DNA from 4 places in the Massilia sp. SYSU DXS3249 genome. Region 4 is predicted to be linked to each of the others. Evidence: predicted binding sites of a transcription regulator. Region 4 holds the regulator's gene; each other region holds the start of a gene.
The links. Region 4 encodes sigma-54, which starts transcription at its own class of promoters, with help from an activator protein. Its sites were predicted from a motif close to TGGCANGNAANCTGCTTT; they were not measured.
Positions count from the first base shown of each region.

Region 1: ACWCIA_RS15245 (PEP-CTERM sorting domain-containing protein) is a predicted target of sigma-54. The motif match lies at 4,653-4,670, and genes of this name have one in related genera.
Region 2: ACWCIA_RS18940 (PEP-CTERM sorting domain-containing protein) is a predicted target of sigma-54. The motif match lies at 3,352-3,369, and genes of this name have one in related genera.
Region 3: ACWCIA_RS20980 (TorF family putative porin) is a predicted target of sigma-54. The motif match lies at 4,478-4,495, and genes of this name have one in related genera.

Region 1 is NZ_JBSIPX010000012.1:114,728-122,575, reverse strand. It holds gene ACWCIA_RS15265 (S-(hydroxymethyl)glutathione dehydrogenase/class III alcohol dehydrogenase) at 1-649, shown strand, start outside; gene ACWCIA_RS15260 (hypothetical protein) at 768-1,421, shown strand; gene ACWCIA_RS15255 (DUF885 domain-containing protein) at 1,464-3,236, opposite strand; gene yidC (membrane protein insertase YidC) at 3,393-4,028, shown strand; gene ACWCIA_RS15245 (PEP-CTERM sorting domain-containing protein) at 4,029-4,622, opposite strand; gene ACWCIA_RS15240 (hypothetical protein) at 4,827-5,033, shown strand; gene ACWCIA_RS15235 (YnfA family protein) at 5,049-5,384, opposite strand; gene ACWCIA_RS15230 (M13 family metallopeptidase) at 5,525-7,603, shown strand; gene ACWCIA_RS15225 (SRPBCC family protein) at 7,686-7,848, opposite strand, start outside.
Region 2 is NZ_JBSIPX010000018.1:67,738-75,585, forward strand. It holds gene ACWCIA_RS18920 (DUF4331 domain-containing protein) at 1-566, shown strand, start outside; gene ACWCIA_RS18925 (hypothetical protein) at 577-864, shown strand; gene ACWCIA_RS18930 (hypothetical protein) at 950-2,122, shown strand; gene ACWCIA_RS18935 (HupE/UreJ family protein) at 2,119-3,255, shown strand; gene ACWCIA_RS18940 (PEP-CTERM sorting domain-containing protein) at 3,417-3,842, shown strand; gene ACWCIA_RS18945 (serine hydrolase domain-containing protein) at 4,050-5,480, shown strand; gene ACWCIA_RS18950 (M1 family metallopeptidase) at 5,671-7,848, shown strand, end outside.
Region 3 is NZ_JBSIPX010000023.1:67,289-75,136, reverse strand. It holds gene ACWCIA_RS21000 (OmpH family outer membrane protein) at 1-502, opposite strand, end outside; gene ACWCIA_RS20995 (protein phosphatase 2C domain-containing protein) at 499-1,401, opposite strand; gene ACWCIA_RS20990 (adenosylcobalamin-dependent ribonucleoside-diphosphate reductase) at 1,468-3,951, opposite strand; partial or broken gene ACWCIA_RS20985 (accessory factor UbiK family protein) at 4,087-4,311, opposite strand; gene ACWCIA_RS20980 (TorF family putative porin) at 4,565-5,314, shown strand; gene glnK (P-II family nitrogen regulator) at 5,328-5,666, shown strand; gene amt (ammonium transporter) at 5,677-7,080, shown strand; gene gshA (glutamate--cysteine ligase) at 7,274-7,848, shown strand, end outside.
Region 4 is NZ_JBSIPX010000011.1:143,664-151,511, reverse strand. It holds gene lptA (lipopolysaccharide transport periplasmic protein LptA) at 1-418, shown strand, start outside; gene lptB (LPS export ABC transporter ATP-binding protein) at 418-1,179, shown strand; gene ACWCIA_RS14550 (RNA polymerase factor sigma-54) at 1,202-2,671, shown strand; gene hpf (ribosome hibernation-promoting factor, HPF/YfiA family) at 2,732-3,085, shown strand; gene ACWCIA_RS14540 (enoyl-CoA hydratase/isomerase family protein) at 3,200-4,285, shown strand; gene rapZ (RNase adapter RapZ) at 4,334-5,200, opposite strand; gene hprK (HPr(Ser) kinase/phosphatase) at 5,530-6,465, opposite strand; gene ACWCIA_RS14525 (PTS sugar transporter subunit IIA) at 6,499-6,981, opposite strand; gene queF (NADPH-dependent 7-cyano-7-deazaguanine reductase QueF) at 7,335-7,848, opposite strand, start outside.

The DNA.
Region 1 (7,848 bases), on a different contig from region 4:
GAAGGTGCGTTCCGACGCTCCCTTCGACAAGATCTGCTACATCGGCTGCGGCGTCACCACCGGCATCGGCGCCGTGATCTTCACGGCCAAGGTCGAGGCGGGCGCCAACGTCGTCGTGTTCGGCCTGGGCGGCATCGGCCTGAACGTGATCCAGGCGGCGAAGATGGTCGGCGCCGATAAAATCATCGGCGTCGACATCAACCCGGCGAGGGAAAGCATGGCGCGCAAGTTCGGCATGACCCACTTCGTCAACCCGACCCAGGTCGAGAACGTGGTGGACAGCATCGTCCAGATCACCGACGGCGGCGCCGACTACAGTTTCGAATGCATCGGCAACGTCAAGACCATGCGCCAGGCGCTCGAGTGCTGCCACAAGGGCTGGGGCCAGTCGATCATCATCGGCGTGGCCGAAGCGGGCGCAGAAATCTCGACCCGGCCGTTCCAGCTGGTGACGGGCCGCGAGTGGAAGGGCTCGGCCTTTGGCGGCGCGCGCGGCCGTACCGACGTGCCGAAGATCGTCGACTGGTACATGGAAAACAAGATCAACATCGACGACCTGATCACCCACCACCTGCCGCTCGACCGCATCAACGAAGGGTTCGATCTGATGAAGTCGGGCGAGTCGATCCGCTCGGTCGTCGTTTACTGATCCACTGCCGTATTTCGCCGCCTGTTCCGCAAAACGGCCCGTCTGTCGCACGGCGCGGGCGGGCGGCGTTCCCTTCTTCTACAGTGCCTCCATTGCCATTCACGCCATGGAGGACATCATGCAGCAGACCCGCTTTCCTTTCGCATCCCGCACGATCAAACACGCACTGCTGCTGAGCGCCGCCGCTGCCGCCTGCGCCGCGCCGCTGCTGGCCGTCCACGCGTCGCCGCCGGGCGACGGCCTGGAACAGGTGCGCAACATGCATCGCTTCGAGAACGGCGAGCCCTACGCCCTGGTGCGTGGCGGCGCGCGCGGCGACCTGCGCGTCGGGAACCGGGTCAGCAGCGCTGACATGGACGAGATCAAGGACAGCGTGCGCGGCGAATTCTTCTGGTTCCGCAAGGACGGCAAGGAATACATCGTGCAGGACGCGGCCACCCTGGAACGCGTGCGCAACGCCTGGGCCCCGGTCGACAAACTGGGCGCCGAGATGGGCAAGCACGGCGAGGAAATGGGCCGCCACGGCAAGACGATGGGCTCCTTCGGTACCGACATGGCGCTGGCCGCCGTGACCCTGAACCGCACCAAGATGGAAGCCATCGGCAAGAAGATGGAGGAAGCCGGCAAGCCGATGGAGGCGGTCGGCAAGAAGATGGAAGTGCTGGGCAAGCAGATGGAGGCGGAGCACGCGATTGCCGACCGGGCGACGCGCGGCATCATCGCCGAGTCGCTCGCGAACGGGACGGCGCGGCCGGCGCCACGGCGCGGGTGATCGTTCTTGTGGGGTGGACGGGTTCCCCGTCCACCCTACGGTTTACTTCTGTCCCTTCACGAACTCTTCCATCACCGCCTTGCGCAGCAGGCTTGGGGGCACCAGCCCCTGCGCCAGCACGAAGTCGTTGAACTTCCGGCGGTCGAAGCGGCTGCCGAGGGCGACTTCGGCGGCCTGGCGCGTCTCCATCAATCGCTGGTAGCCGTAGAAGTAGGAAGTGGCCTGGCCCGGCGCGCGGAAGGTGTAGCGCTGCACCTCTTGCGTCGCCATGCCTTCGGACAGGCCGACGTCCTGCATCAGGAAGGCCTTCACGCCCTCTGGCGTTATTTCCCCCAGGTTGACCATCGGGTCGAGGAAGGCGCGCGCCGCGCGCATGCCGCGCGCCTGCAGGGCGAACAGCTGGCCGTCGAGCGGCTCGTAGGGCTGCATTTCCGCTTCCGCATACAGCGCCCAGCCTTCGACGTTGACGCTGTTGAAGGCGAACACCGCGCGCGCGGTGGAGACGCCGGTCTCGATCATCTTCGCGAACTGCATCTCATGGCCCGGGCGCGCCTCGTGCGCCGTGATCGACCAGGTGCCGGCCTGGTGGGTGAAGTCGTCGAACACCAGGCGCTTGCCGCTGGCGTCGGGCGGCATGCCGGTGGTGAGCACGAACTCGCCGTACTCGCCGGTATTGCCGATCAGGCGCGGTGGGCTCATGTGCGGAGCCGGCTGGGCCGCATTCTCGGCCATCGTCGCCAGGCGGATCACGGCTTTACGCTCCGGAAGGGTCACCACGTTGTGCGTGCGCGCCGCCGCTTCCAGCGCCGCCAGGCGCTCGGCGTACAGCGGCATCACCTGTTCGGTCGGGATCTGCTGCTTCTTGATCTCGGCCATGACGACGCGGTAGTCGCTGTCCTTGAAACCGCGCTCGCGGGCGATCAGGTTGGCGGTGATCTGCATCTGGTTGCGGATTTCCGCGAACGAGGTCAGCGACTTGGCGATCAGCTCCTGCGGGCTGATGTCGACCCCGAAGTTCTTCAGGTTGTCCGCATAGACTTCCGGCGGCAGGCGGTGGTCTGCGCGTGCGCGCGGCAGCATCTCGGTCTTCATGCGCGCGTTATACGCGGTGAGCTGCTTCTCCAGCACGTCGAAGCGGCTCTCCCAGCCTTTCAGCTCGCTCTTGGCCAGCAGCTCGCGCATGCCTTTCAATAGCGTCGGGCCGTCGTTGAGCGCCTGCTCGACCTCGCCCTTGTAGGGGCCGAGCAGGTTCTTGTTCGCTTTCAGGCGTTCCTGCAGGCGCTCCTGCGCCAGTTCCGTCACCGGCCGGTAGCCCTTGGCCAGCCCCGCGTACTTGTCGAGCCGCGCCAGCAGCGCCTGCTGGCGCGCTTTCGGGATGCGCGGGTCGAGCGTCGAGCGCACCACGCCGAACATCATGCGCGTCAGGTCGAGGTAGGGCATGAAGTACTTGCGCTCGAGGGCGCTCGAGGTGAGCTGGTCCTGGGCCTTGTCGATCAGGATCTGCAGGTCCTGCTTGACCTTGCTGTCGGTTTCCACGCGCAGGCGCTTTTGCAGTTCGGCGATGGCGGCGCGCATGTCGCGGTTGGTCGCCTCGAACTGGTCGCGCGACAGGTCGACGATCTGCTCGTCATAGCCTTCCACACCGAGGTTGCTGGCGCTTTCGGGCGAGTACTTGGCGAGGACGTTGAGCAGGACCTTGGCATTCGTATTGCTCTTCGTGACCCAGGCCGGCTCGGCGGCAGCGGCGGGCAGGGACAGGGCGGCAACGATCAGGCCGCTCAATAAGGTGCGGGCGAAAGGACGGGCGGGCAGCATTCGATTCCTTTTTAGTTAAAGAGGCTTTATTTAGCTAGTTCCGTATTTACTTCCGAAAAACCGAAGTAACTCATCGGGAATTGCATGTTTTTACGTAGCAATACCTAAGTAGAATCATGACCAATAATTCTTTGTTAATCAATGAAAGAGAGCGAAATGAACGAGATATTGGCGTCGGCAATGCTGCAGTTTTCCCTGCTGTTCGACGGCAGCATGGGCTGGGCGATTCTGGTCCTGGCTTTGTCGGTGCGGCTGGTGTTATTGCCGCTGACCCTGCGCCTGTCGCGCGGCATGCTGGCGAACCAGCAGAAAATCCAGCAATTGCAACCGCAGGTCGACGCCATCAAGGCGCGGCTCGCCGATAATCCGAAAGAGATGTTCGCGGCCATCTCGGCTTTATACAAGGCGAACGGCGCGCGCATCATGGATCGGTCCAGCCTGACCGGGCTGCTGGTGCAGTTGCCGGTCTTCGGCCTGCTCTACAAGGCAATCGGCAGCGCCGGTTCGGGAAGCGGTCCCTTCCTGTGGATGAAAAGCCTGGCCACGCCGGACGCCGCGCTGACCGCCATCGTCCTCCTGCTCACCGCCGTCTCGGCATATTACTTCCCTTCGGCGGCCGGCGGCCCGGCGCTGTTCATGATCGTGGTGCAGGTGCTGGTAACCGCCTTCATCCTGTGGAAACTGTCGGCGGCCATGGGCCTGTACTGGCTGGCCTCGTCAGCGGTTGGCGCCGTCCAGACCTTTGTTGTGCGCCACGAACGCCGCCGCATGGCCGCTGTGACGGCTGCCTGATCAGCGCACCGTCTTGCGGCGCAGGCTGGCCGCGCCCAGCAGGCCGATGCCCAGCAGGGCCAGCGAACCCGGCTCGGGAATGTCGGCGCGGCGGATCTGGCCCACTGCGCCGGTGCAGTCGATGCCGACCGTCCAGCCGCACTCGGCGCCCGGCATGCCCTCGTCGCTGTTGGCGTCGAGGACCGTGAAGCGATTACCGGTCGAGCTCATCATGAAATGGTGCTGGGTGTTATTCGCGTAGATATACCCGCTCAAAAAACCGCCCTTGTCGAAGCTCAGTTCCATTTCGAGGAATCCGAGCTGGTTATCGAATCCTTTTTGCCAGGAATAGCGCATTTCTTCGGACACGCCGGGAAAGGCATAGTGCAGACCGAGGAGGCCGGAACCAGGAAGCGGGGTTTCGAAATCGAAATCCTGCTGGAAGACGTAGCTGAATGCGCCGCTGTCTATCGTGCTCTGCTCGAATTCAAGTTGCAGGGTAATGCCGCGCGGCGTTTCGTTATTCAACGCGCGCCATTCGTAGATGACACCGGCCTGGCTGACAAGCGGGAGCAGGCAAAGGCTCAGGGCGGCGAGGCACGATTTGACATTCATTGTTGGTCTCCTGGATTTGACACTTGAATCTATGCAAGTTTCAAGCCAACAATGTAAGTACTTGAACAGGAAGAGTTTGTTTCCTTTTTGAATGTTAAATGGAGTGCTCGATGTAAAGTGTACCGACAGTCATGCCGATGGCGGACGCCGCCGAAAACCGCGCTGTGTCACACTGGATTTCCGATTTCGCAGCAGGAGCAGAACATGGCAAACGACCAGCAGCAGACACAGCAAACGCAGGATCAGCAGCAAAGCCAGCAGAACGCGCAGCCCGCGGCCGGGCAGCAGCAGCCTGACCGCTCCAGTGATGACACGACGGACGGCCTGAAGGACAAGAAACCGGAAGACCTGACCCCGGAAGAATTGCGCCTGATGGCAGATACGATGCCAGGCGAAGGGCCGGGCGACTAAGACTGCACGGAACTGCTAAACGCCGCGCGGCTGCAGGGCAATCACCGCCATGCCCGCCAGCGCCAGCGCGGCGCCGGCCAGGTCCCAGCGGCTCAGTTCGATGCCGTCGACGAAGCGCAGCCACAGCAGGGCCACGGCGATGTACATGCCGCCGTAGGCCGCGTAGGTGCGGCCGGCCGCGGCCGGGTGCAGGGTCAGCAACCAGGCGAACAGGGCCAGCGACAGGGCGGCCGGCAGCAGCAGCCAGAGCGGCTTGCCTGCCTTCAGTACCAGCCAGGGCAGGTAGCAGCCGACGATTTCGGCCAGCGCCGTGAGGCCGAACAGGGCGGCGAGTTTGATCAGTTCAGGCATCGTGTTTCCGGATTGAAGGACAGGCGCAGCTTATCAAACCTTTGCCGCCGGCAAGGGGGAGGGCAGCCGCGCCAGGCGAACGATATTGCCTCGACAATATTTGTATGTCAGCATGAGGAATCACTTTCAGACGCCATCCCATGCTTCCATTCGCCCGCCTTGCCCTGTCGGCCGCCATGTTCGGCGCCGCAAGCCTTGCTTCCGCACAGACCCCAGTCCCCGCCGCCACCGAACGCCCGGCCACCTCTTTCCCCTACACGCCCGGCCTGGACGTGAACGCGATGGACAGGAGCGCCGACCCCTGCGTCGATTTCTACCAGTACGCCTGCGGCGGCTGGATGAAGAACAATCCGGTGCCGGCCGACCAGGCGCGCTGGTCGGTCTACAGCAAGCTGGCGCAGGACAACCAGCGCTACCTGTGGGGCATCCTCGATGGCCTGGCGCGGCAGCGGGAAGGCCGCAACGCCGCCCAGCAAAAGATCGGCGATTACTTCGGCGCCTGCATGGACGAGGGCGCGATCGCGCAGCGCGGCGGCGCCCCGTTAAAGCCCTGGCTGGACCAGATCGATGCGATGCAGTCGAAGCGCGAATTGCCGCGCCTGCTGGCCGCGCTGCAACTGACCTTGTCGAGCGAGGACTTCTTCTTCGGCTTCACGTCGAACCAGGACTTCGGCGACTCGACCCGCGTGATCGCCTTTGCCGGCGGCGGCGGCCTGGGCCTGCCGGACCGTGACTATTACCTCAAGACGGATGCGCGCTCGAAAGTCATCCGGGCCAAGTACCTGGCCCACATGGCGACCATGTTCCGCCTGGCCGGCGAGTCGCCGCGGGTGGCGAAGCGTTCGGCGACGACCGTGATGCGCATCGAGACGGCATTGGCGCGCGCCACCCTGACCCGGGTCGAGAAGCGCGATCCCTATAAACTGTTCAACAAGGTCGACATGAAGCGCCTGCAGCGGATGACGCCGGGCTTCGACTGGAACGCCTACCTGGCCGAGATCGGCCAGCCGGGCCTGGACACCGTCAACGTTACCGAGCCCAGGTTCTTCACGGCTTTTGCGCGCCAGCTGCGCACGAACGACCTGGCCGCCATCAAGACCTACCTGCGCTGGCATGTGCTGGAGGCCATGGCGCCGGCCCTGTCGCCGCAGTTCGACGAGCCGCATTTCGCCTTCTTCAGCAAGACCCTGCGCGGCATCGAGCGCCAGCAGCCGCGCTGGAAGCGCTGCGTGCAGATGGTCGACCACCAATTGGGCGAAGCGCTGGGCCAGGAATTCGTCAGCCGCACATTCTCGCCGGAACTCAAAGCCAAGGCCTTGCACATGACGCGCCAGGTGGAAGAGGCGATGGCGAAGGACATCGACTCGCTGGACTGGATGAGCCAGTCGACCAAGGAGCGTGCGCGCGAAAAGCTCGACGCCATCGTCAACAAGATTGGCTATCCGGACACCTGGCGCGACTACAGCGCGTATGAAGTGCGTGCCAACGACTTCGCCGGCAACGTCGTGCGCGGCACGCTGTTCGAGAACCGGCGCCAGCTGGCCAAGATCGGCAAGCCGCTCGACCGCAGCGAATGGCTGATGAGCCCGCCGACGGTGAACGCCTATTTCAACCCGCAGATGAACGACATCAATTTCCCGGCAGGCGTGCTGCAAGCGCCGCTGTTCGACCCGAAGATGGACGACGCGCCGAACTACGGCAACACCGGCGGCACCATCGGCCACGAACTGACCCACGCCTTCGACGACGAGGGCCGCCAGTTCGATGCGAAAGGGAATTTGAAGGATTGGTGGACCAAGAAGGACGGCCAGGCCTTCAACGAGCGCGCCCAGTGCATCGCCGACCAGTATGCCGGCTACACGGTGGTGGACGACATCAAGATCAACAGCAAGCTGACCCTGGGCGAGGACGTGGCGGACCTGGGCGGCCTGATCCTCGGCTGGATGGCCTGGAAGACGCAGATGGCGAGCATGCCCCAGCAGGCCCAGCCGAAGCGCGACAGCCTGACCCCGGAGCAGCGTTTCTTCGTCGGCTACGCACAATGGGCCTGCGAAAACGACCGCCCGGAAAACCTGCGCGTGACGGCTGTGACCGATCCCCACTCGCCGGGCAAGTACCGGGTCAATGGCGTCGTCATCAACATGCCGGAGTTCGAGCAGGCCTTCCAGTGCAAGAAGGGCCAGCCCATGGTGGCGGCCAAGCGCTGCCGCGTCTGGTAACGAGCTCCTGACGTGAAAATGCCGCCCGGAAGGCCGGGCGGCATGGAGTAAAAGCAGACGGGCAGGCCGCCGGCGGCACTGCTTAGTGCTGGTTGATCTTGCCGCGCCATGCACCCGTTTCCGAGCCGCGCTTTTCCAGCATTTCCTTGTAGTTCGACAGGTTCGAACGGGTTTCCATGCGCACGGCGCCGAGGGCGTCGCCGATGGCTTCCAGCACGCCTTCAGGCTGGTAGTCCATCTGCAGC
Region 2 (7,848 bases), on a different contig from region 4:
TGTCGCGCCTCGGGATGCCGCTGGTGAACGAAGTCATCATCGGCATGGACGACAAGGACCGCTTCAACACCTCGAAGCCGAGCGGCGATGTCCAGTTTCTCCCGTACGTGACCAATCCGGTGCTGCCGGCCGTGGTCGAGACGCTGTTCCCGTCGGCCAAGGCGCCGACCAATTTCCCGCGTACCGACCTGGTGGCGGCCTTCCTGCAGGGCCTGCCCGGCGTGAACCGGCCGAAGAACGTGATCGCCTCCGAAATGCTGCGCCTGAACACCAGCATCGCGCCGACGCCGCAGGCATCGCAGAACCCGCTCGGCGTGGCCGCCGGCGACAATGCGGGCTTCCCGAACGGACGCCGTCCGGCCGACGACGTCACCGACGTGGCCCTGCGGGTGGCGATGGGTGCGCTGTGCGTCCTGACGGGCACCAACGATGCGCTGGGCGTGGGCTGCAAGCCGTCCGACGCGCCTGCCGGGGCCCTGCCGCTGACCGACGGCGTGCGCAAGGATGCCAACAGCTTCAAGGCGGCCTTCCCGTACCTGAACACGCCGCTGCCGGGCAACCAGTAAGGAGAGCGCCATGCCAAACCGACTCCTCTCCCGCCCCAGGCGCGGCCTGCTCGCCACGGCCGCGCTCTGCACGGCGCTGGCCCTGTCGGCCTGCGGCGGCGACGCCGGCGACAAGCCGCCCGTGCCCCAGCCGCCGGCGAACATGACGCCGACGCCGCCACCCGTGGCGTCCGGCGACTCGTTCTTTGCCTACGTGGCCAGCATGGTCTCCTCCATGCTCGATACCAACGAGCCGGTCGAGATCGACGCCATCACCGAGACCAAGCCCGAGGATACCGAGCCGCAACCGGTGACCTGAACGCTCCCGTCCCGCGAGGGATGGTGAGTCCTCCTGCGCGGGACGGTGCGCCGTCCCGCGTGCCCTTTTTTCTTCCGGAGCCCTCATGCTCGGCAAGATCATTGCTGCTTTCGCCTGCACCTGCGCCCTCGCGAGCGCAGGCGCGGCCCCCTACATCCCCGCCAGCGGCGCCCAGGTGCTCGAGCGCCTGCCGGGCGGCGCAGGTCCCGCGCGGCGCGACCTGCAGCGCCTGCGCGCGGCCGCCAATGCCAACCCGGGCGACCTGGGCCAGGCCACCATGCTGGCCCAGCGCTACATCGAACAAAGCCGGCGCGACGGCGATCCGCGCTACCTCGGCTACGCCCAGGCGGCCCTCGCGCCCTGGTGGTCGCAAGCGCAGCCGCCTTCATCCGTGCTCGTGCTGCGCGCAACGCTGCGCCAGAGCACCCACCAGTTCGGCGCCGCGCTGGCCGACCTCGACCAGGTGCTGGCGCGCGACAGCGACAACAGCCAGGCCTGGCTGACGCGCGCCACCGTCCAGCTCATCACGGGCGACTTCGCAGGCGCGCGTGCGAGCTGCATGCGCCTGTATTCGCGCGCGCCGCAACTGGTGGTGCAGACCTGCCTGTCCAACGTCGGCAGCGTCAGCGGCGAGGCCGGCGCCAGCTACGAACGCCTGTTGCAGGCCTATGCGGCGCGTCCCGGCGATCCGCCCGCGATCCGCGTGTGGGTCGCCACCCTGCTCGGCGAAATGGCCGCGCGCCTGGGCCGTGGCGCGGCGGCCGATGCCCATTTCCGCGAAGCCCTGGCCCTCGACCCGGCCGACAGCTACCTGCTCGCCGCCTATGCCGATTTCCTGCTCGACGCCGGGCGCGCGGCGGAGGTCATGCGCCTCCTGAAAAACAACACCGCGGCCGACGCGCTGCTGCTGCGCTATGCGATTGCATTGAAAAGCGCCGGCATGCCGGAAGCGAAGCAGGCGATTGGCCTGCTGGCGGCGCGCTTCGATGCGGCCATACGGCGCAACGACAACGTGCACCAGCGCGAACAGGCGCGCTTCGAACTGGCGCTGCGCGGCGATGCCGCTGCCGCCGTGCGCCTGGCCAAGCTGAACTGGGCGGTGCAGAAGGAACCGGCCGACCTGCGCATCCTGGCCGAAGCGGCTGCGGCCAGCGGCGACCGCGAGGCGCGCGCCCTGGTGCATACCTGGCTGACGCGCAGCCGGATCGAAGACGCCACCATCGCCGCGACCGTGGCGCGCCTGGAGGGCAAGGCATGAAGGCGCGCTGGACACACCTGCTGGCGCTGCTGGCGCTGCTGTGCACGGGCATGCTGCCGGCGCAGGCACACAAGGCCAGCGACAGCTACCTCGCGCTGGACGTGAAGGAGGAAAAGATCGAGGGCCAGTGGGACATCGCCCTGCGCGACCTCGAGATGGCCGTCGGCATCGATGCCGACGGCGACGCCGCCCTGACCTGGGACGAGATACGTGCGCGGCACGAGGCGATTGCCGCCTACGCGCTGGCGCGCCTGCAACTGGCCAGCGAGGGCAAGCCCTGCCTGCTGCGGGTGACCGAACAGCTGATCGACCATCACACCGACGGCGCCTATTCCGTGCTGCGCCTGCAGGGTGCCTGCGAAGCGCCGGTCAGTGCGCTGGCGATCAGCTACAGCCTGCTGTTCGACATCGATCCCCAGCACAAGGGCCTGCTGCGGCTGACGCACGGTCCGGTCACCGGCGCCGCGATCTTCGCGCCCGATTCCCGCCAACAAACGCTGTCCGTCTCCCAGCCGGGAAAATGGCGTCAATTCGTGGACTATGTGCGCCACGGCGTCTGGCATATCTGGATCGGCTTCGACCACATCCTGTTCCTGCTGTCCCTGCTGCTGCCGGCCGTGCTGGTGCGGCGCGACGGCCAATGGCAAGGGCGCGACACGCTCAAGGCCTCGGCGATCGACGTCCTCAAGATCGTGACCGCCTTCACCCTGGCGCACTCGCTGACCCTGAGCCTGGCGGTGTTGGGCGCACTGTCCCTGCCCTCGCGCCTGGTCGAATCGGCAATCGCGGCGTCCGTGATCCTGGCTGCCCTGAACAACCTGTGGCCCCTGTACCACCGCTGGCGCGCACTCGTCGCATTCGGATTCGGCCTGATCCATGGTTTCGGCTTCGCCAGCGTACTGGCCGACCTCGGCTTGCCGCAAGATGCGCTGGTGCTGTCGCTCGTCGGTTTCAATGTGGGCGTGGAACTGGGGCAGCTGGCCATCGTGGCCGTGTTCCTGCCGCTGGCCTTCGGATTGCGCCGCGGCCAGTTCTATCGGCGCGTGGTGATGAGCGGCGGGTCGGTCTGCATCGCCCTGGTGGCGCTGGTCTGGCTGGCGGAACGGGCTCTCGACCTGCAACTGATGGCTTAGGAGCGAGGCTGCCGGCTGTCGGTATTTTTTACAGTGGGCAGCCTTCCGCTGCTACCTCGCTCACCAACTTATTGATTCCTAAAGGAATTAAAGTTGCGGCACGGAATGTGCTTCTCAAAGGAAAGGGATACATAACTCAAAAAAAATCTGAAGGAGCCCACATGAAGACCGCCTTGGCATGGCTGGTTGCGGCCACAGCATTGTCCTGCCCCTGCGCACATGCCGCCAGTATCGGGCAAGATGGCGCCGACGCTGGCGTCCAGGTCACCGAATCGATCAAGCAGTCCCTGTACGAGGCTGCGCCAGCCGAAACCATCCCCACCCTGCCGACAGCTTTGCAAGGTTTTTATGGAGTCGACCTGTCGGCAACCAGCCTGGCTGCGAAAAGCGCCGGGGCGCATGCCCTTCGTTCCCCCCACGATCATCTCTATCAGGACAGCCGCGCCTCCACGCCGGGCGCCGGCGCCGCCATCCGGACTACCCCGGTACTGCCGGCGGAGCAGGAAGGCGTGCCGGAACCAGGGACCGTCGCCATCCTGTCGGTCGGGCTGGCAGGGCTGGTCCTGGCGAGCCGGAAGAAGGCGTGAGGAAACGCCTGACTAAGAGCCGCAGGATGCATTGCCGAGTTATAAACTAGTCACGAAATGATGTGTTTGTTTCAAGAAATATAAAATGACTAGTGACCGAATGTTAACGATAAAATATTTCTCGCAAATAACAAATTATCGATAAAACATTTCGGAGGAAGCAATGTCCCAGAAGCTGCGTTATCCCACCTTGCCCCGCGCCCTGCCTTGAACACGCTGGCACATGCCGCCGCAGTATTCGCCGCCGCCATGACATTGCCCGCCTTCGCCGCGACGAACGACGACATCGCCCGCATCGAACGCGGACTGCGCCAGCCCGTCGCGCTGGCCGGCCAGGAATCCACGCGCACGCTGGCCGACGAGATGCGCCGCCTGAACGTGCCCGGCGTGAGCATCGCCGTCATCCGCGGCGGCAAGATCGCCTGGGCGCAGGGCTACGGCGTCACCCACGCCGGCGGCCCGGCCGTCACCGCCGACACCCTGTTCCAGGCCGCCTCGATCACCAAGCCGGTCACCGCGATGGCGACCCTGCGCCTGGCGCAGGAAGGAAAGCTCGACCTCGACACCGACGTCAACACCCTCCTCACCTCGTGGAAACTCCCGCAAGGCGCGAACGGCGACGCGAAAGTCAGCCTGCGCCAGCTGCTGTCGCATACCGCGGGCACCAGCGTGTCGGGCTTCCCCGGCTACGCCGCCGGCAAACCGGTGCCGACCCTGGTGCAGGTGCTCGACGGCGCCGGCCCGGCGAATACGAAACCGGTGCGCGTCGATGCGCCGCCTGGCGTCGCCTTCCGCTATTCCGGCGGCGGCTACAGCGTCGTCCAGCAGGCCCTGATCGACCGCAGCAGGCAGCCTTTCGACGTGCTGCTCACGGACACGGTGTTAAAGCCGATCGGCATGAAGGACAGCAGCTTCGCCCAGCCGCTGCCGGCGGCTTCGCTGGCGCGCGCCGCCCTGCCGCACGACGGCAGCGGCAAGCCCTATGCCGGCGGCCCCTACACCTATCCGGAACTGGCGGCGGCCGGCATGTGGACGACCCCGAGCGACGTTGCCCGCTTCGCCATCGACCTGCAGCGCAGCCTCGGCGGCGGCAAGGGCGTGCTCTCGCCCGCGATGGCGCGCACCATGCTGCAGCCGGTCAAGAACGGCTACGCCCTCGGCGTGAACGTCGACGGCAGCGGCGCCACGCTGACCTTTGCCCACGGCGGCAGCAACATGGGCTACCAGAACACGCTGTTTGCCTATGCCGGCAACGGTAAGGAAGGCGGCGACGGCGTGGTCGTGATGACCAACGGCGCCAACGGCGGCCCGCTGGCCGGCGCCATCGCGCGCGCGGTCGCCTTCGAGTACAAGTGGCCGACCTACCAGACGAAGCTGCGCGAGGCGGTGGCGCTGCCGGCAGCGGACCAGGAAAAACTCGCCGGCCGTTACACCACCCGGCAACTGGGCGACTTCATGATCGCGCGCCGCGACGGCCAGCTGATGATCGCCCTGCGCCCCGACGCCTGGGAGCCCCTGCACGCGGCTTCGCCGACGGTGCTGTTCGTGCTTTCGCGCGAGCTGGAACTGCGCATGGAGGGCGATGGCGGGCGGATCGTGGCGGGGTCGTCGGACGTGCCGTTCAAGCGGGCAGAGTAAGGTTCTTTGCATGGCGCGCGCGTCGGCTGTTGGCCGGCCGCGTCGCCATGCACCATGTATCAGGTTTTTTACAAATCCGCCCGGGGCGCCCCTGAAAGATGCCATTAGAATACTTTCTTCTAATCCATCTAAAAAAATCAGGGGACAAATGATACGTTTGCCAATCGCTCTGGCAGGGCTTTGCCTTACCATGTCCGCATTCGCGGCCGACCCGTTCGACGACAAATTCCGCCAGCTCGACGAGCTGCTGCCGACCGCGACTACCATCCGCACCGCTTCCGGCGCGCCGGGCCACGCCTACTGGCAGCAGCGCGCCGACTACACGATCCGCGCCACGCTCGACGAAGCGAACCGCGCGATCCGCGGCGCCGAGACGATCACGTATCACAACAACTCCCCCGACACGCTGAACTACCTCTGGCTGCAGCTGGACCAGAACATCTACCGCCCGAACTCGGACGCGCGCATGTCGGCCACCTCGGTCTCGCGCGAGGCTTGGGCCAAGCCGCGCAGCCCGGAAGAAGGCATGAAGTTCGACGCCCTGCGCACGACCTTCGAAGGCTTGACCTTCGACGGCGGCTTCAACATCACCTCGGTCAAGGCGAACGGCCGCAACCTGCCGCACGTGATCAACCGCACGATGATGCGCATCGACCTGCCGCAGCCCCTGAAGCCGGGCCAGCGCTTCTCGTTCAACGTCGAGTGGAACTACAAGATCAACGAGCAGAAGGTGCTCGGCGGCCGCTCGGGCTACGAGAAGTTCGACGACAAGAACGATCTGTTCGAGATCGCCCAGTGGTTCCCGCGCATGGCGGCCTACTACGACGCCTACGGCTGGCAGCACAAGCAGTTCCTCGGCGCCGGCGAGTTCACGCTCGAATTCGGCGACTACGACGTCGAGATCACGGTGCCGTCGGACCACATCGTGGCCTCGACCGGCGTGCTGCAGAATCCGGGTTCGGTCTTGACCGCCACCCAGCGCGAGCGCCTCGCACGCGCCAAGACCGCGAAGAAGCCGGTGATCATCGTCACCCAGGCCGAGGCGGAAGCGGCTGAAAAAGGCCGTGCCACCACGTCCAAGACTTGGCACTTCAAGGCAAAAAACGTGCGCGATTTCGCGTTTGCCTCGAGCCGCAAGTTCATCTGGGACGCCCAGGGCATGAAGAGCGGCGACACCGACGTGATGGCGATGTCCTACTACCCGAAGGAAGGCAATCCGCTGTGGGAGCGCTACTCGACCCAGGCGATCGTCCACACCATCGAGCAGTACAACAAGTACTCGTTCGACTACCCGTACCCGACCTCGATTTCCGTGAACGGCCCCGTGGGCGGCATGGAATACCCGATGATCACGTTTAACGGCCCGCGTCCGACCAAGGACAAGAAGACCGGCGAACTGACCTATTCGAAGCGCACCAAGTATGGCCTGATCGGCGTGATCATCCATGAAGTGGGCCACAACTACTTCCCGATGATCGTCAACTCGGACGAGCGCCAGTGGACCTGGATGGACGAGGGCCTGAACTCCTTCGTCCAGACCCTGGCCCAGGAAGCCTGGGAAGAGCAGTGGCCGGAAATGCGCGGCGAACCGCGCCTGATCACCGACTACATGAAGAGCCGCAACCAGGTGCCGATCATGACCAATTCGGAGTCGCTGCTCCAGTTCGGGAACAACGCTTACGCCAAGCCGGCCGCCGCGCTGACCGTGCTGCGCGAGACGGTGCTGGGCCGCGAACTGTTCGACTTCGCCCTCAAGGAATACGCGAACCGCTGGAAGTTCAAGCGCCCGACCCCGGCCGACTTCTTCCGCACCATGGAAGACGCGTCCGGCACGGACCTCGACTGGTTCTGGCGCGGCTGGTTCTACACGACCGACGCGGTCGACGTCAGCATCGACGGCATCAGCGAGTACACGGTCAGCAGCCAGAATCCGGAAACCGAGAAAGCCTGGCGCCGCAAGCTGAAGGAAGCCGAGCCGGTCTCGCTCTCGGACCAGCGCAACAAGGGCATGCCGCGCCGCGTCGACGCCCATCCCGAGCTGAAGGATTTCTATAACGAGCACGACGAGTTCACGGTCACGAATGCCGACCGCAACAAGTTCAACGAAACCCAGGAAAAGCTCGAGGACTGGGAAAAGGCCTTGCTCAGTTCGGGCAAGCACCTGTACCTGGTCGACTTCACCAACGTCGGCGGGCTGGTGACGCCGCTGGTGCTCGAGATCCAGCTCCAGAGCGGCAAGAAATACATCGAGCGCATCCCGGCCGAAGTGTGGCGCTACTCGCCGAAGAAGATCACGAAACTGATCGTCACCGACGAGCCGATGACTGGCCTGACCCAGGATCCGTTCTGGGAAACCGCCGACATCGAC
Region 3 (7,848 bases), on a different contig from region 4:
CCACGCCGAGCTGGCTGGGCAGCACCAGTACGATGTCGTGGATGCGCCGGGCGAGGGCAGCGCGTTCGGCCTCGTTGCGTTCGGCGAGGTCTTCGCCGATGCGGGCCTGGGTGCGCCGCACCTCCCGTTCGAGTTCGCCGACGGCGCGCTCGCGCATCAGGTATTCGCGGTCGCTCAGCCTGGGGGCGTCCTTTGCCAGTTTGTCCGACATCTCGCGCAGCTGGCGCAGCTGGGCCTGGACGCGCTGGCGGCGCGGGGCGAATTCCTTGTCGATTTTCGCAGCCGCCGCACGGGCATGCGCCGAGTCCACCAGCAAGCGCTCCACATTGACGACGGCAACACGCACCTCGACGGCGCCCAGGGGGGCGGTCGCAGGCGGCCTGCCGGCGCAAGCGGTCAACCCCAGCGACAGGCAAAGCGCCGCCGCCATCGCCGGCCAGGACGACGTGCTGCGGGAGGCGCCCGGCGTGGCGCGCCTGGTCAGGCAATGAAACGGCATCATGTTCGGTCTTTCCGGGAAAGGTCTGGCAGGAGCGCCGTCCAGATGACGGCCGAGGCGTCGTCGGCGCTTTTGACGGCCGCGCTGTTTACCATGGAACCGTCCCCCGTACGCGCCCCCTCGAACCGGCGCAGTTCGCGCATCAGCGGTGCGAGTCCCTCCTGGCGGCAGCGCCGCCCGAGGTCCTCGAGGGTCATTAAACCGTAGGGATCGGCCAGCCGGTAAAAACCGTCGGTCATCGCCAGCACGGCGCTGTCCAGGGGCAGGCGCAGCGCATATTCGCGCGCGCTGAATTCGCCCTGCGGCGCCAGGCAGAGCACGTTCGGCGCCGGAGCGCCGTGCTGGGCCTCGCGCCGTGCACGCAGCATCGGCAGCAGCCGCGCGCGGCGCAGGTCCGGGTCAAGGACGCCCTCGCGCGTCAGGGCCGCCAAGGCTTCCTGCAGCACGTCCTCGTACGGATTCACGTACGGATCGAGGTCGGCCACGGCGCCGTCGGCCTGCACGGCGAAGACCTTGCAGTCGCCGAGGCAGTAGAGCGAGAGGCTCGCATGATCGCCGAGGTGGCGGATGCGGATCCAGGTCATGGCTGCCAGCGGATGGGCGTACAGGGGAACGGCGCGCCCGCCGGCGGCGGCCAGCCAGGACTGGCGCACCGTCTCGATGGCGCGGTGCACAGCCTGGGCCTGGGCCACATCCGGGGCGATTTCCTGCGCCAGCGCGTCGGCGAAGGCGTGGGTGAACCAGGCAACGTCGCCCTGCTGGCAGTCGATATAGTCCGCGTCCGCCACCGAGGTGGCACCGTCGAGCACGAGGAGGTCGGTCAGCCCGTCCTGCCGGAACACCCGGATGAGGTCTTCGTTGATGCCGTCGCCGGGTGCGCAGGAGAGGTGTGCGGTCGTCATTCGTGTCGTGCCCTGTTACCGGATGTGCATGATGTTATCACTGCACGGGCACCGTGGATCGACGCGTCAGCCGCATTCCCCTACATATTGGCAGTTGTCGCAGCGCGTACAGCCTTCGGCCTTGCGCAGCGCCCGCGCGCCGCATTCGGGGCACTTGGCGGCCGAGGCGACAGTGCTGGCTACCAGCGGGGCGGCCTGAGGCATGGCCGGGTCGAGGGCGGGTGCGGTGTCCATGGCCGCGGCGCGGGCCGCCAGCTGGCGCGCCAGTTGCGGCACCGGCACCCCATTGCCCTGGGCGTCGAGGAAGCCGCGGTTGATGAGGATACGCTGCAGCATGAAGCCGACGGCGGCCGCTTCCGAGTCGTGGAAGACCGGCACCCGCACGCCGTCCTCGCGCGTCAAGTGGCCGCAGCGCACCGGGCCTTTTTCCCAGACCACGTCGCGCATGTCGGCCAGGGCCTTGGCGATCGGCCCGCCGGCGCGCGCCAGCATCGACAGCAGGCGCATCGACGAGGTGATCCATTGCTGGCCTTCGGTGCGCTGGCCGGCGGGCATGAAGAACTCGAACGGGCGCTCGATCGTCACCGGCACGCCCTCGTGCACGCCTTCGACGCGGATGAAGCTGACCGTCAGATAAAAGGTGCGGCGGCCTTCCTGGGTCGAGTACTCGACCTTCGAGGTGACCGATTCGAGTTCGCCCAGCGGACGGCCCTCGAAGCGCTTGCGCAGCGGGTCGTCGTCCGGGGTGGATGGGCTGTCAGGGACGGGCGTCGCGCCCAGCACGCTGCCCAGCACCGTGTTCGGGCGATAGGTCGCCAGCCCCTTCAGGCCGGCGCGCCAGGCTTCCAAATACAGGCCGCGGAAATCGTCGTAGGGATAGTCGGCCGGCACGTTGACCGTTTTCGAGATCGAGGTGTCGATGAAGGGCTGCACCGCCTCCAGCATGCGCAAATGGTCGTCGGCGCGCATCTGCAGGGCCGTGACGAAATGCGGCGGCAGGGCGTCCAGGCTGGCGTCCGGATGCTGCCTGCGGTACAGGCGCCAGGCGTGGTCCTCGACCTCGTAGGCGCGCATCGAGTCGTCGGGCATGCGCTTCCTGCGCTGGTAGGTCCAGGAGTAGGCCGGTTCGATGCCGTTCGAGGCATTGTCGGCAAAGGCCAGCGAGATGGTGCCGGTCGGCGCGATCGACAGCAGGTGCGAGTTGCGGATGCCGTGCAGGCGGATTGCTTCGCGCAGGCTGTCGGGCAGGCGCGCCACGAAGCGGCCCTCCAGGTAGCGCGCCGCATCGAACAGGGGGAAGGGACCTTTTTCGCGCGCCAGTTCGATCGAGGCCGCATAGGCCGCATCGCGCAGGGTTTCGGCGATGCGCGCGGCCAGCGCCCGGCCTTCGCCGGCGTCGTAGCGCAGCCCGAGCATGACGAGGGTGCTGCCCAGGCCCAGGAAGCCGAGCCCGATGCGGCGCTTGGCGCGCGCCTCGGCGGCCTGTTGCGGCAAGGGCCATTCGGTTGCATCGAGCACGAGGTCGAGCATGCGCACCGCGACCGCCGCCACCTCGCGCATGCGCTCGAAGTTGAAGCGCGCACCTGCGCCGAACGGGTTGTCGACGAAGGCGGTCAGGTTGAGGGAACCCAGGTCGCAGCAGCCGTAGGCGGGCAGCGGCTGCTCGCCGCAGGGATTGGTCGCGCGCAGCTGCTCGCAATACCAGAGGTTGTTCTCGCCGTTCATGCGGTCGATGAAGAGCACGCCCGGCTCGGCGTGGTCGTAGGTCGAGGCCATGATGCGGTCCCACAGCGCACGGGCGCGCACGCTGCGGTAGACCCACAGGCCGTCCTCGCGCTGGTGGGCGCCGGCAGCGATGTGCTCTTCGCCGGGCTCGGCGCGGTGCACCAGCTCGAAGGGCGCGTCGTCCTCGAGCGCGTGCATGAAGGCGTCGCTGACGCCGACCGAGATATTGAAGTTCGACAGGCCGCCGGCGTCCTTGGCGGCGATGAAGCGTTCGATATCGGGATGGTCGATGCGCAGCACCCCCATTTGGGCCCCGCGCCGCGCGCCGGCCGATTCCACCGTCTTGCACGAGGCGTCGAACAGTTCCATGTACGAGACCGGGCCGGACGCGCGCGAGCGGGTGCCGCGCACCACGGCGCCCATCGGCCGGATGGCGGAAAAATCGTAGCCGACGCCGCCGCCGCGGCGCATCGTTTCGGCCGCTTCCGCGAGTGCCGTGTAGATGCCGGGCAGGCCGTCGTCGCAACCGGTGACGGAATCGCCGACCGGCTGCACGAAACAGTTGATGAGGGTGGCCTTGATGTTCAGGCCGGCGGCGGAGTTGATGCGCCCGCCGGCTACAAAACCCTGTTCCTGGGCCCAGAGGAAGCGCGCGGCGAGTTCCTCGCGGCGCTCGAGCGGTTCCAGCGCGGCCAGCGCGTTCGCCACACGGCGGCGCACGTCGGCAATGGAGGTTTCATCGCCTTTCGCATACTTCTCGCGCAGGACGTCGAGCGAGACCGCCTGCGGTGGCGGCATTCTCGTCAGTTGGTCGGCTGCATTCATGGTTCGCGTCTCCCGTGCATGCATGCCGTTTTCGGGTCAGGGCTTGTCGATGATGACGTGCGGCGCGGCCGGGTCGGTGGCGCCCGGCAGCGGGCTGTCGGACCTGGCCTGGCTTGCCGCAGGAGGATGTGCGGTCAGCCGCGCCTCCAGCTCGGCCACGCGCAGTTCGAGCGCTTCCAGCTTGGCGCGGGTCTTGGCCAGCACCTGGGCCTGGATGTCGAATTCTTCGCGGGTCACCAGGTCGAGCTTGGAAAAGCCCTGGGTCATCATCGCCTTGACGTTGCGTTCGATGTCCTTGGCGGGCCCGCTTTCCATCGCCTGATTGATTTTGCCCTGCAAGTCGTTGAAGAAATTATTCATACCGTTCGTCCTGGTGATGCCGGTCGGCGCACCAGGGTGGTGCGCGATGGGCAGGTTTGGTGCGCTTCCCCGCGTGGAGCGGCCGGCGCGCACGTATTTGTGGTGTTTGAAACCAGAAATGGGGCAAATGCGCCGGAAATCAAGCACATGGATGGTCCCGTTGCGCTGGCACGCATCCTGCTAAAAGGAAGATAAACGCCTTAACAAGATTGTAAACCATCCGTCCATCTGTTCCATTTCGAAGGGATTCACCATGAAGAGCAAGACAGCAGGCAAGGTAGCAGGCAAGGCTGCAGCGTTCGCGCTGGCAATGATGGGCAGCGGGGTGGCAATGGCGCAGGAGGCGCCGGTCGAAGAGCATGCGCTCGCGTACAACGCGGCGCTGACCAGCGAGTACCGCTACCGCGGCCTCTCGCAGACTCGCTTCGACCCGGCGCTGCAGGGCGGGGCCGACTATACCCACAACCCCAGCGGTTTCTATGCCGGTACCTGGCTCTCGACCATCAAGTGGACGAAAGACCTGGGCGGCGACGGCAACGTGGAAGTCGACCTGTACGCGGGCAAGCGCGGCCAGCTGAGCGAAGCGATCAGCTACGACGTCGGCGGCCTGTACTACTGGTATCCGTCGAACGACCTCAATCCCAACGCGAACACCTTCGAGCTGTACGGCCAGGTCGGCATCGGCCCGGCCTACCTGAAGTATTCGCATTCGACCACGAACCTGTTCGGCACGGTCGACAGCAAGCAGAGCGGCTACCTGGACCTGGGCGCGAACCTGCCCGTAATGGAAGGCCTGGTGCTGAACCTGCACGTCGGCCGCCAGCGCGTGAAGAACAACGGCGCGCTCTCGTACACCGACTACAAGGTCGGGCTGACGAAGGACCTCGGCTTTGCCAGCGTCTCGCTGGCCTGGATCCGGGCCGACACCGACGCCTACCTGAGCCCGCAGGGCCGCAACCTGGGCAAGTCGGCGGCCGTGGTGTCCGTATCAAAAACTTTCTGAAAGAGGCAATGCGATGAAACTGATTACCGCCATTATCAAGCCCTTCAAGCTCGATGAAGTGCGCGAGGCGCTGTCCGACATTAACGTGCAGGGCATGACGGTGACCGAAGTCAAGGGCTTCGGCCGCCAGAAGGGCCATACCGAGCTCTACCGCGGAGCCGAGTATGTGGTCGACTTCCTTCCGAAAATCCGGATCGAGGCGGCGGTCGACGATGCCATCGTCGACCAGGTCATCGACGCCATCCAGGGCGCCGCCCGCACCGGCAAGATCGGCGACGGCAAGATCTTCGTGTCCGACCTCATCCAGGTCATCCGTATCCGTACCGGCGAGACCGGCAACGACGCACTGTAAGGGGAGCGCAATGAATCGAACCATCACCAAAATCCTCGGCGCCGTCCTGGCGCTTGGACTGTCGCTGCCCGCACTGGCCGCGCCCGCCATCAACAAGGGCGACACCGCCTGGATGTTCGTCGCCACGCTGCTCGTGATCATGATGTCGATCCCGGGCCTGGCGCTGTTCTACGGCGGCCTGGTGCGCGCCAAGAATATGCTGTCGGTGCTGCTGCAGATCTTCATGATCTTCTCGGTCGTCATCGTGCTGTGGTGCCTGTACGGCTATTCGCTGGCCTTCACCGGCGGCAGCCCCTTCATCGGCGGCTTCGACCGTGCCTTCCTGAACGGGATCTACGATCCGGCCGCCGGCGTCTTCAGCATGGCCGCCACCTTCAGCAAGGAGACGATGATTCCGGAGTTCATCTTCGTCGCCTTCCAGGGCACCTTCGCCGCCATTACCTGCAGCCTGATCGTCGGCGCCTTCGCCGAGCGCGCCAAGTTCTCGGCCGTGCTGGTGTTCATCGTGCTGTGGTTCACCTTCGGCTACCTGCCGGTGGCGCACATGGTCTGGTTCTGGGCCGGCCCGGATGCGATCACCGACGCGGCCACGCTGGCCACCGTCACGGCCGATGCCGGCTGGTTGTGGCAGAAGGGCGCGCTCGACTTCGCGGGCGGCACCGTGGTGCACATCAACGCCGCCGTGGCCGGCCTGGTCGGCGCCTATGTGATCGGCAAGCGCGTCGGCTACGGCCGCGAATCGATGGCGCCGCACTCGATGACGATGACCATGATCGGCGCTTCGCTGCTGTGGGTGGGCTGGTTCGGCTTCAATGCCGGCTCGGCCCTGGAAGCGGGCGACATCGCCGCGCTCGCCTTCATCAACACCCTGCTGGCTACCGCCGGCGCCACCGTCGCCTGGACCTTGGGCGAGTGGGTTACCAAGGGCAAGCCGTCGATGCTGGGCGGCGCCTCGGGTGCGGTGTCGGGCCTGGTCGCGATCACCCCGGCCGCCGGCTTCGTCGGCCCGATGGGCGGGCTCGTCATCGGCCTGGTGGGCGGCATCGTCTGCCTGTGGGGCGTGAACGGCCTCAAGCGCATGCTGCGCGTGGACGATTCGCTCGATGTGTTCGGTGTGCACGGCGTCGGCGGCATCGTCGGCGCGCTGCTGACGGGCGTGTTCGCGGCGCCCCAGCTGGGCGGGCAGGGCATCTGGGACTACGTGACGAACAAGCCTTCCGCCGACGTGTATTCGATCGGCCATCAGGTCTGGGTGCAGGCCCAGGCGGTGGGCGTGACGATCGTCTGGTCGGCCCTGATCGCGTATGTCGTCTTCAAGCTGGTCGACATCACCATCGGCCTGCGCGTGCCGGAAGAGCAGGAACGCGAGGGCTTGGACCTGACCAGCCACGGCGAAAGGGCGTACCACGCTTGAGCGCTCCCTGCTGGGGCATGAATGCAAAAAGGCGCCTGCGGGCGCCTTTTTGTTTTACCTTATCGGCATAATGTTTCTTCCATTTTCCTTGCACTGCAACATAAGCCTTTAAAATGGAGAGTATTGCCCCAAGATAAGGGGCCTCATTGACAAGAAGTCCGCTTCAAAGAGCTTAACAAGGACACCCACTTTCATGGTTCCGCACCTCGCTACCGCCCTGACCGGCCCGCTGCTCGACTTAGAAAAGAAAATCCTCGACGCCACCCCGGCCATCGAGCGCTGGTTCCGCCTCGAGTGGCAGGAACACACGCCGCCCTTCTATTGCTCGGTCGACCTGCGCAATGCCGGCTACAAGCTGGCGCCGGTAGATACCAACCTGTTCCCGGGCGGCTTCAACAACCTGGGGACCGAAATGCTGCCGCTGACCGTGCAGGCAGCCATGGCCGCCATCGACAAGTACTGCCCGGACGCGCGCAACCTGCTCCTGATTCCGGAAACGCAGCCGCGCAACCCGCAATACCTGCAGAACGTGGCGCGCCTGATGCAGATCTTCCGCCAGACTGGCCTGCACGTGCGCCTCGGTTCGCTGTCGCCGGAGGTCACCCAGCCGACCCCGCTGGCGCTGCCGGACGGGAACATGCTGGTCGTCGAGCCGCTGGTGCGCTCGCCGAACGGACGCCGCCTCGGCCTGGCCGACTTCGATCCATGCACGATCCTGCTGAACAACGACCTGTCGGCCGGCATCCCGTCCATCCTGGAAAACATCCA
Region 4 (7,848 bases):
GGAAACGCCCGAAGGCTACATGAGCGTGACGCTGACCTCGAATCCGGGCCGCGTGGCGACCTTCCGCCAGAAGCGCGACGGCGGGCCCGACCTGTGGGTCGAGGGCCAGGCCGAGCGCATCGAATACGAGGAGCGCGAGGAACTGGTGAAGCTGTTCTCGAAGGCGGTCGTGAAGGAGCTCGAAAACGGGCGCATGACGAACGAACTGGTCGGCCCCTACATCTCCTACGACAACCGCCGCGAAGTGGCGACCGTGCGCAACGACCCGAGCGGCCAGACCAAGGCCGGCGGCGGCCGCGGCACCCTGATCATCGCACCGCGCCGCACCGGCGCGGCAGCCCCCGCAGCGGCAGCGCCGACTGCACGCGCAGGCACCACGCCCGCGGCACCGGCACCGGCACCAGCAGGAAAGAAATAATGAAGGATGACCACGACAACCGCAGTACCCTGGTCGTGCGGGGCCTGCAAAAGAGCTACGGCAAGCGCCTGGTGGTGCGCGACGTCTCGCTCGAGGTGGGCTGCGGCGAAGTCGTCGGCCTGCTCGGGCCGAACGGCGCCGGCAAGACGACCTCGTTCTACATGATCGTCGGCCTGGTGCCCTCGGACGCCGGCACCATCGAAATCAACGGCACCGACATTTCCAGCCTGCCGATCCACCGCCGCGCGGTGCTCGGCCTGTCCTACCTGCCGCAGGAAGCGTCGGTGTTCCGCAAGCTGACGGTGGAGGACAACATCCGCGCCGTGCTCGAGCTGCAGCGCGACGACAACGGCAAGTCGCTGACCAAGGCCGCCATCAACGAGCGCCTCGATTCCCTGCTGGCCGAACTGCAGATCGAGAAGCTGCGCGAGAACCCGGCGCTGTCGCTGTCGGGCGGCGAGCGCCGCCGCGTGGAGATCGCGCGCGCGCTGGCGACCAATCCGCGCTTCGTGCTGCTCGACGAACCGTTTGCAGGTGTCGACCCGATCGCCGTGATCGAGATCCAGCGCATCGTGCGCTTCCTGAAGGAGCGCGGCATCGGCGTCCTGATCACCGACCACAACGTGCGCGAGACGCTCGGCATCTGCGACCGCGCCTACATCATCAACCAGGGCGCCGTGCTGGCTTCCGGGCGCCCTGACGACATCATCGCCGACGAGTCGGTACGACGCGTCTACCTCGGCGAACACTTCCGCATGTGACCACGGAACGAACAGCCGCACCATGAAACAATCCCTGCAACTCCGGACTTCGCAGCACCTGGCGCTCACGCCGCAGCTTCAGCAGTCGATCCGCCTGCTGCAGTTGTCCACGCTCGAACTGCACCAGGAGATCGAGCAGATCCTCTCCGATAATCCGCTGCTCGAGCGGATCGACGACCCGCTCGACAATTCCGTGCGCCTGCTGGCCGACGGCGCCATCAACGATGCGCCGGCCCAGCAGCCCGACGCGCCGGCGCCGGGGCAGGAAGAAAGCGCCGCGCCCGCGGACAATGGCGACGGGCTCGACGGCGGCGGCGACGTCGAGCGCGGCGAGGCCGACGACTGGGGCGACGCCCCGCGCGCCTCGGGCAGCGAGGGCGACGACGACGGCCGGCCGCAGCTGGGCGCGATCGGCGTCACGCTGCGCGAGCACCTGTCGGAACAGATCCGGGTCACCGCCGTCAGCGCGCGCGACCGCGCCCTGGCCGAACTGGTGATCGACGCCATCGACGACAACGGCTACCTGGAAGAGCAGCTCGACGAGATCCATGCCCGCCTGCCGGAGGAGCTGGAAGTGGAGATGGACGAGCTGCGCTGCGCGCTGGCGCTGGTGCAGAGCCTCGATCCGGTCGGCGTCGGCGCGCGCAGCGCCAGCGAGTGCCTGGCCTTGCAGATCCGGCAGATGCCCGGCGTCCCGCTGGTGACGCGGCGCATGGCTTTGAAGATCGTCGAGGGTTACCTGAGCTGGTTCGCCCAGCGCGAATTCAACAAGCTGAAAAAGGCGCTCGACTGCGACGACGAAGACCTGCGCGAAGCGCAGGCCGTGATCCGCCAGTGCAATCCGCACCCGGGCGCGGCCTTTGCGTCGAGCACCTCGGACTACGTGGTTCCGGACGTTATCGTCCGCAAGACGGCCTCCGGCTGGAGCGTGATGCTGAACCACGAAGTCATGCCGCGCCTGCGCGTCAACAATGTCTACGCGGCCCTGCTCAAGCAGGGCAAGGGCGAGGGCCAGATGAGCGCGCAGCTGCAGGAAGCGAAGTGGCTCATCAAGAACATGCGCCAGCGCTTCGACACGATCCTGCGTGTTTCCCAGGCAATCGTCGAGCGTCAGCGCAACTTTTTCAGCCATGGCGCGGTTGCCATGCGTCCCCTTGTGCTTCGCGAGATAGCTGATACACTAGGCCTACACGAGAGCACAATTTCTCGCGTAACAACTCAAAAATTCATGCTGACCCCGCACGGCATGTTTGAGCTGAAGTATTTCTTCGGAAGCCACGTCGCCACCGAAGCGGGGGGCGAAGCCTCGTCGACGGCGATTCGGGCGCTCATTGCGCAACTGACAGGAGCAGAGGACCCCAGGAACCCATTATCCGACAGCAAGATCGCGGAAATGCTCGGTGAACAAGGAATGGTCATCGCGCGCCGCACGGTTGCAAAATACCGCGAGGCACTCAAGATTCCTCCAGTCAGTCTCCGCAAATCCTTGTAACAGCGGCAGCCACGCGCTACCTGCGCGACCGGCCGCCGCTCCTCTTTCAAAGGAGTGTGTATGAATCTCACTATCAGCGGTCACCACCTCGATGTCACCCCCGCCATCCGTGAATACGTACAGAACAAGCTGGAACGCATCACCCGCCATTTCGATCAAGTGATCGATTCCCATGTGATCCTTGCGATCGACAATCTCACCGAAAAAGACAAAAGGCAGAAAGCCGAGATCAACTTGCGCATGTCCGGCAAGACTGTACACGTGGAAAGTGTGGCGCAAGACCTGTATGCCGCGATCGACCTGTTGATGGACAGGCTGGATCGCCAGGTGATGAAATACAAATCGATGCTGCAAAATCATAGTCACGAGGCGCTCAAGCGCCGTCCTGAAGGCGGAGAGGCTGTTGCTGTCTGATCGGCATTAAGCACCGTCTGAACGAGGGCGCCTGGAGGGCGCCCTTTTCATTTTGGCGGCACGCCGCGCACGGGCTTGGGTAGAATGCATGTCTTTCCCATAACCCTATTCACCATGACCGACCATGTCCTGACCCGCGTTGCCAACGGCACCGGCGTGATCACCCTCGACCGCCCCAAAGCCCTCAATTCGCTCTCGCTCGCCATGGTGCGGCGCCTGACCGAGACCCTGCTGGCCTGGCGCGACGACCCGGCGGTCGCTGCCGTCGTGCTCACCAGCAGCAGCGAAAAAGCCCTGTGCGCGGGCGGCGACATCCGTTTCTTCCACGACGCCGGCACGGCGACCCCGACCGGCGGCAGCGCGCTGCTGGAAGATTTCTTCACGGAAGAGTATGCGCTCAACCACCTGATCCATTTCTATCCGAAACCCTACATCTCGATCATGGATGGGGTCGTCATGGGCGGCGGCATGGGCATCGCCCAGGGCGGGCCGGATACGGGCCTGCGCATCGTCACCGACCGCATCAAGATGGCGATGCCGGAAGTGAACATCGGCCTGTTCCCGGACGTCGGCGGCAGCCATTTCCTGTCGCACGCGCCTGGCCAGCTGGGCAATTACCTGGGGCTGACGGGATTGACCATCGGCGCGGCCGACGCCCTGTATGTCGGGCTGGCGGACGTGTTCGTCCCTGGCGAGAAGCTGGGCGAGCTGAACGCGCTGGTCGAGGCGACGCCGGGTGCACAGCTGGCCGAAGCGATCCGCGCCTTTGCCGCGCCGCTCAAGGCCGGTGTAGGGCAGAGCCCCTTGGAAACGGCGCGTGCCGCGGTCGACACGCATTTCGGCGCCGGTTCGGTGCCGGCGATCATGGCCTCCCTGGCAACCGACGACAGCCCGTTCGCGCAGAAGGCCCTGGCCGCCATGCGCCAGCGTTCGCCGCTGCTGATGTGCGTGACGCACGAGATGCTGGTGCGCGGCGCCTCGCTCGGCGTGGCCGACTGCCTGCGGATGGAACGCTCGCTGGTGCGCCGCAATTTCGAGCACGGCGAAGTGCTGGAAGGCGTGCGCGCGCTGGTAATCGACAAGGACAATGCGCCGAAGTGGAATCCGCCGACGCTGGACGAGGTCACGCCTGGGATGGTGGAGCGCTTCTTCGAGCCGGTGTGGCCGGCGTATGCGCATCCGCTGCGGAATCTGGACTGAGGCGCCGTATCGTAGGGTGGGCACAAGTGCCCACCCTACAAATTCACATCAGAACGACTGCTCGCGGTGCCGCAGCACCACGCGCTCGGTCTCGCCGAAGTAGGCCGCCAGGCGCTCGGCCATGTACACCGAGCGGTGCTGCCCGCCGGTGCAGCCGACGGCGACCGTCAGGTAGCTGCGGTTGTCCGTTTTGAACGAAGGCAGCCATTTTTCGACGAACTGGCGGATATCGTTCAGCATTTCGCCGGCGCTCGGCTGGGCGTCGAGGAAGGCGATCACGGGGGCGTCCCTGCCGGTGAGCGGGCGCAGCGTGTGGTCGTAATAGGGGTTCGGGATCGCGCGCACGTCGAACACGAAGTCGGCGTCGAGGGGCACGCCGACCTTGAAGGCGAAGGACTCGAAGAACAGCGTCAGCGGCGCATGCTGCACCTCGGCCAGCTCCTTGATCCAGCCGCGCAGCTTGTTGGCCGAGGCTTCGGAGGTGTCGATCACGTGGCCGAGCTGCTCGATCGGCGCCAGGCGCTCGCGCTCTTCGGCGATGCATTCGATCAGGGTACGGCGCGAGGCCGGGTTTTCGCCCGGGCGCAGCTCGTGCGACAGCGGGTGGCTGCGGCGCGTTTCGGAAAAGCGCGCCACCAGCGAATGGGTGCTCGAGGTCAGGAACATCACCTTCAACTGGTGCCCTTGCTCTTTCAGCTCGCGCACCGTCAGCGGCAACTCGACCAGCGAATCCGAGGAGCGGGCATCGACCGCGACCGCCAGCTTGGCCGTTCCCTGGCCCGACACCGCCTTCACGACATGGGGCAGCAGGCCCGGCGGCAGGTTGTCGACGCAGTAGTAGCCTGCGTCTTCCAGGACGTTCAGGGCAACGGATTTACCCGAGCCGGAAATACCGGTGATGAGGACGATGTGCATGCCCCGATGATACCGCAACCGTATCTGCTTGTCGCGGCCACCTTTGCTGGCAAAGGGCGGGTTCGGCGTCAATACGTTCCGATGGCGCGAGTTGAAGGGGGATGCGGCCGCTGCGCTTGGGGACGCTTGTGGAATGGGTGGACTTGTGCGGCGTGAGCGACGTAGGGTGGTCGGCTTCACCCGGGTGCGTGATCACCCCTGGCGCTTGCGCCGCCCACGCGTTCAACGCACGTGTGAAGCGGCGCGACGTATCCGGGGCCGGTTGAACGCGTGGGCGGCGTCAACGTGAGCGATGATTCAGCTGCCCGGGTGGAGCCGACCACCCTACATCAATCTGCGCTCATGGCCTGTCGTTGCCGCTCCATGAACTCCTGCAGCGTATCGATGCCGCGCAGTTGCAGGATCGTGTTGCGCACCGCGGCTTCGAGCAGCACGGCGATGTTGCGGCCGGCGGCGACGGGGATGACGACCTTGCGGATCGGCAGGCCCAGCACTTCCTCGGTCGGGAAGTGGAAGGGCAGGCGCTCGACTTCCTCGTCGAGCACGCCGCGCTTGACCAGGTGCACGATGAGTTTCAGGCGCATCTTGCGGCGCACCGCCGTCTCGCCGAAGATCGCCTTGATGTCGAGCAGGCCCAGTCCGCGCACCTCGAGCAGGTTTTGCAGCAGGGGCGGGCAGCGGCCCTCGATCATGTTCGGCGCGATGCGCGAGAATTCGACGGCGTCGTCGGCCACCAGGCCGTGCGAGCGCGAAATCAGTTCCAGCCCCAGCTCGCTTTTGCCCAGGCCCGAGTCGCCGGTAATGAGCACGCCCACGCCCAGCACGTCCATGAAGACGCCGTGCATGATGACGCGCTGGGCAAGTTTTTTCGACAAATAGACCCGCAGGAAGTCAATGACTTGGGCTGCCGGCAGCGGGGTCGAAAACAGGGGGATGTTCTGCTCGTCGCAGATGGCGAGGATGTCGGGCGGGGTTTCCAGGCCCTGCGCGATGATGAGCGCAGGCGGGCCGCCGCCGATCAGTTCGCCGATGACGTGGCTGCGCGAACTCGACTTGAGGCGGTGGTAGTAATTCAGTTCCTGGTGTCCGAAGACCTGGATGCGCCCAGGGTGGATCAGGTTCAGGTGGCCGACCTGGTCGGCGGCCGAGGCGACGTCGCCCGAGATCAGCCGCTCGCCGCCGGGAAAGCCGGCGAACCAGCCGAGTTGCAGGTCGTCGCGGTTATCGTCGTATAACCGTTGGATGGTAAGCGGAGTCTGCAGCATGGGGATGGCCAAGTGGGGGGAACGCCCCCCAGTTTAACCCATGGCTTGCAAGCTGGGTTGCCAGTTGATAATACGTTCGTGCACCGAGCGCGGATCGGGATCGGTGGCCAGCGCCGTGCGGATCGCCTCATCCGAGAAGAGTTCCGCGATCTCGGACAGGATTTCCAGGTGCTGCTGGGTCACGTGATCCGGGATCAGCAGGAAGAACAGCAGGTTCACCGGCTGACCGTCGGGCGACTCGAAGGGGATCGGGTCGGCCAGGCGGACGAAGGCAGCGATCGGCTGCTTCAGGCTCTTGCTGCCCTTGATGCGTCCGTGCGGCACGGCCACGCCATGCCCCAGGCCAGTCGAACCGAGGCGCTCGCGCGCAAACAGGTTTTCCGACACGGTCGAACGGGCGATCCCGCAGTTGTTCTCGAAAATCAGTCCGGCCTGTTCGAAGGCGCGCTTCTTGCTCGACACTTCGATATCGAGCTGGACGTTTTCAAGCGACAGAATTTTGCTCAGGTTGGTCATAACACGCTTCTAATGTTGCGGCGCACAACGCCGACGTGCGTTGCAAATGATAGGCCCGATATGGCCAGGTAATTTGCGTCGCGTCGGTATCCTACGCCTGTCATCGGCCGCTTTCGAGTCCCCACCCAGCGGTGAGATGGCGGCGATTTGCGCTTCCACAAGGGGAGACGCAATTTCCGTCACGAAAATGAATGCGGGATGAATGAAATGGGGAAGACAAGGCGATTTGCCGATGTTTCCCCGTATTTGCACAAAAAACGTGCAAACCAAAACATTACGCTAACTGTTGTTTTTTCGTCAGTTTCTGTGGTGGGAAAGGTACACGCTTCTCCTTACGCACAGCTTATTTGTTGTTACTGGCGCGCGCCGCGCAGGTTGGGCGGACGTCCGGTACTGAAATTGGCGCGCCACGGGTTGATGTCGAGCCCGCCACGCCGCGTGTAGCGCGCATACACCGACAGCTTGCTCGGCTTGCACTGGCGCAGGATGTCGATGAAGATCCGCTCGACGCACTGCTCATGGAATTCGTTGTGTTCGCGGAAACCGATCAGGTAGCGCAGCAAGCCTTCCTGGTCGATCTGCGGTCCCGCGTAATGGATCTGCACGCTGCCCCAGTCCGGCTGGCCGGTCACCAGGCAGTTCGATTTCAGCAGGTTCGACACCAGCGTTTCCTCGACCGGCGCCTCGTCGAAGTTGGCAGTCAAGAGGTGCGGCGCCGGCGAATAGTCGTCGATCTCGATGTCGAGCCGGTCCAGCGAAAAGCCCTCGAGTTCGCCCATTTTCAGTTTGCCGAAGTTCTCCGGTTCCGTCAGCGTGATGTGCACTGGCGCGCCAAAGGCGTTCGACAGGTCTTCGCGCAGCAGCGCC